Regions from separate parts of the Paenibacillus sp. J53TS2 genome, predicted to be linked through region 2. Evidence: predicted binding sites of a transcription regulator. Region 2 holds the regulator's gene; the other holds the start of a gene.
The links. The regulator LexA, encoded in region 2, represses DNA repair genes until DNA is damaged. The targets are predictions, from matches to a motif close to CGAACATATGTTCG.
Positions count from the first base shown of each region.

Region 1: the regulator LexA is predicted to act here: its motif matches at 1,695-1,708, upstream of KJS42_RS02595 (YhjD family protein).

Region 1 is NZ_BOSK01000001.1:550,244-553,655, forward strand. Features, by position in the region: gene KJS42_RS02585 (alpha/beta hydrolase) at 1-1,319, opposite strand, end outside; tRNA gene KJS42_RS02590 (tRNA-Leu) at 1,481-1,565, opposite strand; gene KJS42_RS02595 (YhjD family protein) at 1,728-2,156, shown strand; gene KJS42_RS02600 (carboxymuconolactone decarboxylase family protein) at 2,178-2,522, opposite strand; gene KJS42_RS02605 (hypothetical protein) at 2,589-2,804, opposite strand; gene KJS42_RS02610 (hypothetical protein) at 2,994-3,326, opposite strand.
Region 2 is NZ_BOSK01000004.1:416,613-420,024, reverse strand. Features, by position in the region: gene KJS42_RS12095 (HAD family hydrolase) at 1-266, opposite strand, end outside; gene KJS42_RS12090 (hypothetical protein) at 315-845, opposite strand; gene KJS42_RS12085 (DUF896 domain-containing protein) at 858-1,031, opposite strand; gene KJS42_RS12080 (LysM peptidoglycan-binding domain-containing protein) at 1,196-1,492, opposite strand; gene lexA (transcriptional repressor LexA) at 1,772-2,398, shown strand; gene KJS42_RS12070 (hypothetical protein) at 2,505-2,657, opposite strand; gene glnA (type I glutamate--ammonia ligase) at 2,883-3,412, opposite strand, start outside.

The DNA.
Region 1 (3,412 bases), on a different contig from region 2:
TCCTCTACGATGAACTGAAGGCGAACCGGCGTCGAGGTATTAAACCGTCTATTCGTATCTCTTCGTTCATGAAAACCAAAGCCCCTTGATACTTTCACATCAAATGCCAAATCTCTCGGCAGCAAAAAACATCCCTGATAAAAGCCGTCCCGAACTTTCGGAATTTCGAATCCTGCATGGATTCGAGCGTCTGTCGGAGTTGTCGGCGGAACGGTCACGCTGATTTCAACCCGCACGTAATCTGGCAACTCCGGGACGATCTCGAAGTTCGTCGATCCGGTAAGGTCACGATAACGTACCGTCACTTTGGACGTCCCTTCGATTCGCGGAGTGACTCTGCCGTTAGAGTCAACCGTTAAAACCTCCGGACGATCCACCGTATAGTCGGCTGCCAGCAAATTCATTTGGAAGCCGGTGTCGTAAGTCACCTTCGGATTCAACTGCCCTTGGAGGCCCTGCAGCCCGATTGTCCCTCTAGCAGCCAATTGCAGGTTATGAGGACGTCCAATCTCGCCGAACAGATACAACAACGGGCAATGCAACCGCCCCGCCCAATCCGCCTGGGAATGGCCGGCCGTCTCATCGAGCAAGAACATCAGATCTTCCCCTGGCTTAAAGCCGACCTCAATCAGTTCGTCGACGAATGCCCGTACATGTCGGGGCATGATTAGCCCTTCCGCTCCGCCGACATCGACCCAAACCCGCAGCTCCGCCGGCTTAACCGGGAAGGAGTGATATAGTTTTTGCTCACGAAGCGGTTCCTGTTTGTTCGTATCGCCTCCTTGTTCATTCACTACTGTATGCACCAGGAATGGCGACATGATCGCCACCTGACCAAAGACATCCGGTCTGCGAAACGCAATATGATACGAGACAATTCCGCCCGCGGACGAACCGATTAATGCGGTATGCTCCCGATCCTTCAAAGTGCGAAATCTGCCGTCGATCATCGGTTTCAATTCCTCAATGAGAAACCGTTCGTACAGCTCACCCTTGCAGGATGCGTGGAACGCTTCGCTTACGCTCGGATGCTCGTGAAAATATTCGGATGCCCGTTGATCCGAAATCGAGGAGACGGCTACGATAATCACTTCTCTCATTTGGCCTTTCCTGCTTAGCCGATCTGCCGTCAGATGCATCTCCCACGAGCCTCCCATCCCATCCGATGCAAACATATGCTGTCCGTCCTGTGCATAAAGCACCGGATACCGGCGATTCATTGCTTCTTCATAAGAAGGAGGCAAATAGACGTAAATATCCCGTTTGTTGTTCAACAGCTTGGAGTAAACGTTGGAAAGTGTGATGATTTCGGCGCTCATTCGATAACCATCCTCCTATGGGTTAATACCACTTAATCGTTTAAGTTAAGTTGATACTAGTTCAGCCTTCAACTTTTGTCAACGAGATCCGCTATGTACAAAAAACAAAAAAGCTCTTCATTCGCCGTAGGCGAATCAAGAGCTTTCTATGGATAAATCGATGCGGTCGAGAGGACTCGAACCTCCACGGGGGGTTAGCCCACACGGACCTGAACCGTGCGCGTCTGCCAATTCCGCCACGACCGCAAAATGGTTATCGTGCAAAAATCATATTTTGCAGCGACAAGATAGATCATACCATGCACTGCATAGAGAAGTCAATGTAAAACTTTCAAGATACACCCTTGATTAAAAACACGAGCCTGGGGTATGATAAGAACATAAGTTCGCATAAAGAGGTGTTGACCTATGGCCGTTCCCGGCATTAAGGAAGAGGAACTATCCCTCATTAAGAGCGCGTTACTGCTTGGTTTTTTGCAAAAAGTGTTTCAACGCGATGCCCGAATTCTCGAACAAAGCGGGCTGCTGAAGAGCCCCGAAGCTTACGTCGACCTCATCCGCGGCGGCGAACGTCGCGTTGCGCTTGTTCTATCGGAAATACACGGTAAATTCCGCGAGCGGAACATCGAAATCGAGCGGATCCACCAGGATGAGAACGGGATTCAGGCCGAATACCGCTGCCGAGGGTATCACGGGAAGATGCGGATATTGTGGGCTGGCCTACAAAGGGAGGTGTCCTCCCGGATGCGCGCATATTTGACTGGCAGTACCCCAGCGCCTAGCTCACCCCGGGAGCGAACAGACAAAAGGAACCTCAAGGCGCATCCGCTTCCTTAAGGTTCTCTTCTCCGGATAAATCTATTGAACTGGCGGGACGCTCAACGCTTCCTGCACCCGAGTGACGCCTTGGGATAACGCATTCCCGGCCAAGGCAGCCGAAGCGACGGCGACCGTCTCGAGAATCTCCGCATCGGTCGCCCCCTTGGACTTCGCCTCCTCGGCATGGTAGAACGTGCAAATTTCGTTGTTCGTCGAAAGCGCGACCCCAAGGGCAATCAACTGCTTCGTCTTGGCATCCAGTGTACCACTCGAGAGGCTTTCGCCGGTAAACGTATGGTACGCTTCGGTTACCTTCGGCAGGGCTTCCCCGAATCGGTTAATTTCGTCCTTGTAAGCTCGTATTTTCTCGCTGACCTGCGACATGCGAAACATCCTTTCCTAGCTATTGTACCCGCACTTATACGATGTCCCGCCCGGTCAAAAATATGCTTAATCCACCGGCGAAATCCGTGGCTCCTTCGCAAGCTGGTAAATGTAATTACGATCGAGCTTGACCACGTTGCGGTTCGGTTTGCGGACCAACACATGCGTGTCGTCCCAAGCCACTACAATCCCCCGCACGTCGTTCTCCGGAATACCGTCGCGTACGACGCGAACCTTTTCTCCGGACAGCCGGTATTGGTCCAATGTTTCGTCTGAAATCATACGAATACGTCCACCTCCTGGATTTCATTATACAATAGTTGGGGGTTAGGTCCATTATGAGCCTGCTCCGTGCAAAAAAAGCCCCGCCGGTGAACCAGCGGGACTTCGTGATGACTTTTGGATGCCTAAAGCAACCGGTGCGGTACCGGATCTAGATCTGGCCGCATACGGAAACCGTACAGTTCCCTCTTATCGAGAAGCATGTTCTCGGCTGTCATTCGTTTCGAACCAGAAATCAAGCACTTTCGCCGACATGACTCTCTGTTCCAAATACCCTACCTGTTGCGGACTGAACTGTTCCTTCCAGGGCACATCAAGCTCTTGGCACAGCCCGGCTATCGTCAACAATTGCGACCATGCTACATAGCGTTTGTACCAGAAAAACTGAGGATGTTCAAGCATATAGGGATAAAGGTCATCAAACTCGGTATGTTTGCAATCCAGGGCACGTTCAAAAGTAACCTTCGCTTCGGACAATTTCGAAAGAAAAAACTCCGCGTCTACTGCCAATTCTTTCCCCATTCTTTAAGCCTCCTCTCCCTAGTAATCCTCATTATAGCGAAAAAAAGGGGGCCTGCAAAGGATTAACCGAAATTTGGCTGGTTTTT
Region 2 (3,412 bases):
CGAAATTCCGGTTGTTCCCCTGCGGAGAACGTTGCCCATAATCCCTCAAACGGATTGATACCAATCATCGTTGTGAAAGGATAGGTTTCATAGGATTCATACAAGCTCCGGGCTTCCCGGCGTACTGCCTCTTCCAGTTCTTCGGGATTTAATCTCCCCAACTTGGCCGCCGCGCTTTCACATGTCGCCGCAAAAGCTTCTCTTACGCTCCGCTCATCCCAGAGCAGCGTGTCGTCCAGGTCAAAACATACCGCTTTGATCGTCATTCGTCCCAGCCCTCTCCGTTCTATCGCTTTATACTTGCAAATGTGGTTCTATTCTTTCTCCAGTTTTACATGATGGGTATTGGCATACAGTTCCAACCGCGTGGCCATTGCTTCCGTATCGAAGCGGTTGCGTGTGCGGTAGAACACCCATTTGGGTTCCCGTGTTTTCGGTTCAATCACAATTTTGTTCCGGCTAACCTTGATTTTGCTAATGTTACCGGCATCCAGCATGCGATCACGATTGAATTTCGAGGTGTACAGCCAGCTCTTGTTGATGCGCAAATAAGGCTTGCGAAGAAAAATGGCCAAAGCCAGCACAATATACAAAAAGATCGTCGCCCAATACAGCACCGAGTTCACTTCCGCAGAATTGCCGATGATCCCTACGCCGCCATACAGAAGGGCTAACAGGAACAAGAGAAAAGGCAAAATGATGTTGCGCCCTTTAAAAACATCACCTTCCCCGTTTGCCCCAAGCGTCGACCGTGAATTTCGCGTCGTCTGCCCAACTTGCGGTCCCTTGCCTTTCTTATTCATTCTTACTTGATTACGTTCTACTTTGCGATCAAACGAACCCATACCCGTTCCTCCCTATTTATCTACAATCTCGATCGACTCGAGCTGGTGCCGAAAATTCCTGCGAACGTTTTGCAGATACGTTTCCCGAAGCTGGGCTCTTTCCAATAGCTCGTCTTGCGATAATCCTTCTTCTTTGGCTTTTCGAGCCAGCTCATTAATCCGCTTAACCAACGCATCAATATCCATAAGTTCCTCCCACTTCTATATATACTATGCTTCCCATGGTGTTACACAGGGCATTAATTCTTACTTTGACATGAGAAAAAGAGCTTGTCAAGGCGACGGCAACCCCATCCCGCATCCTTGAAACAAGCTCTGGTTCTTCCTATATATCATAACTCGGTTAACCTCTAATGTTTGTTGGGCAACATCAGCGTATCTCCCGCTTGAATCGAGCTGGTACCGAGCCCATTGGTCCGCATCAACTTCTGAATGTAGACTCGCGTATCTTGACCTTGAGGCTTATGAGCCACGGCAATTTCCCACAAGGTATCTCCAGGCATCACCACAACATACTCTGCCCGCTCTTCCGTCGCGGAGTTGTCGATGGACGCTGCAAAGGCCTGTACCATACCGGTGCATGTGATGCTGAGAATGATCAGAAGCACGGCAATTTTGGACAATCTACTCTTCAGAAATGTACTCATATGTAATCTTCTTTCCATAGGACGACGAAAAGAAGGTTGTTCGTAGATGCTTTGATAGGAACTGTATTTCAACATATAACCATCACTCCAAACAAGTGTTCTGTTTTATGTAATCAATATAACACGAACATTTGTTTGATTCAATAGTTTTTTTCGAACGGTTGTTCTTATTTTTTTAGCTTTCGTATATTGATCTCTCTTTTTAGAACTAATGTTTGTACGAACGGAAGTTCTGTGTTATAATTTTTCCAAACGTTACTAAATGGGGTTGATCCGTACATGTCAAAGGTATCGAGCCGGCAACAGGCCATTCTTGAATTCATTCGCAACGAAGTACGCGCCAAAGGTTATCCACCTTCCGTACGTGAGATAGGGGAAGCCGTCGGATTGGCGTCCAGCTCCACCGTTCACGGCCATCTGGACCGCCTGGAGAAGAAAGGGTTCATCCGGCGCGACCCGACGAAGCCGCGTGCCATCGAGTTGTTGGGCCAAGAAGAGTCGGAGAATTACAATTTGTTTGCACATAGCATTGCCCGCGTTCCCGTTGTCGGGAAAGTAACTGCAGGCATGCCGATCACGGCAACGGAGAATATTGAAGATTATTTCCCACTGCCAGAGCATTACGCTGCTGACGGAGAAGTATTCATGCTTTCCGTGGTTGGCGACAGCATGATCGAAGCCGGAATACATAGTGGGGATTATGTGATCGTCCGCCAACAGCAAACGGCCAACAACGGAGAGATCGTTGTAGCCATGACGGAAGATGACGAGGCGACGGTCAAGACGTTTTATAAAGAGAAAGACCATATTCGCTTGCAGCCGGAGAATTCAACGATGGAACCGCTTCGTTTGAAGCATGTGACCATCCTGGGGAAAGTCGTCGGTCTGTTCCGCGACTTGCACTAATTTTCTAAATATGCGGCAATGATAACATCAAACAGGACGAAGCGATGGGTTTATATCGACTTCGTCCTGTTTGGTTTATCCGCCTTACGCATTCCCTTCCCCCTTACTAATCCCATTCGAGGTCCAGGAAGTGCATTAGATTGTAGCCTGTCTTTTCGCGGCGGCCGCGTGTGCCCCAACCAAATCCGGCACGTTCTGCTATCCACCACTGCTTTAACCGGTAGCGACAGCGTTGGTATCTTTTCAATTCGGTCACCATGTGACTACCTCCTTAATTCAATTCATCTCCCCCATCCTTTGCGCTTAGCTTGACCCAATACTTTCAAACGTATGTAAATAGGAACAAACCATTTGATGTCAAATCATTATCATTGGTCGCACATCTTGTCCTAATACTTGATTCAACGTACCCAGATACATGGATGCGTTTTACAAAAAAAAATCCCCCAACGCCAGGCGTTGAGGGATATGCGTAAACTTATTCTTAATACAATGTCATATATTGATCGCGTTCCCATTGATGAACTTGGGTACGGAAGATGTCCCATTCGATTTCTTTCAACTCGTAGAAATGAGTCAACGCATGGTCACCCAACGCTTCGCTAATAATTTCACTGCGCAGCAATTCGCCAAGCGCTTCCTTCAAGTCGGACGGAAGACTTGGGATCCCTTCTTCCACGCGTTCTTCCTCAGACATCACATAGATGTTGCGATCGACTGGATCAACCAGCGGGAGCTCCTTCTTGATGCCATCCAGGCCCGCTTTCAACATCACAGCCAAAGCTAAGTAAGGATTAGCAGCCGGGTCCGGGTTACGCACTTCAACGCGTGTGCTAAGGCCGCGGGAAGCTGGAATTCGGATCATTGGGCTGCGGTTGCTCGAAGACCAGGCCACATAGCAAGGTGCTTCATAGCCAGGCACGAGACGTTTGTATGAGTTTACGGTTGGGTTTGTGATGGCTGCAAATGCGCGAGCATGCTTCAGGATACCAGCCATATAGTGGCGTGCTTCGT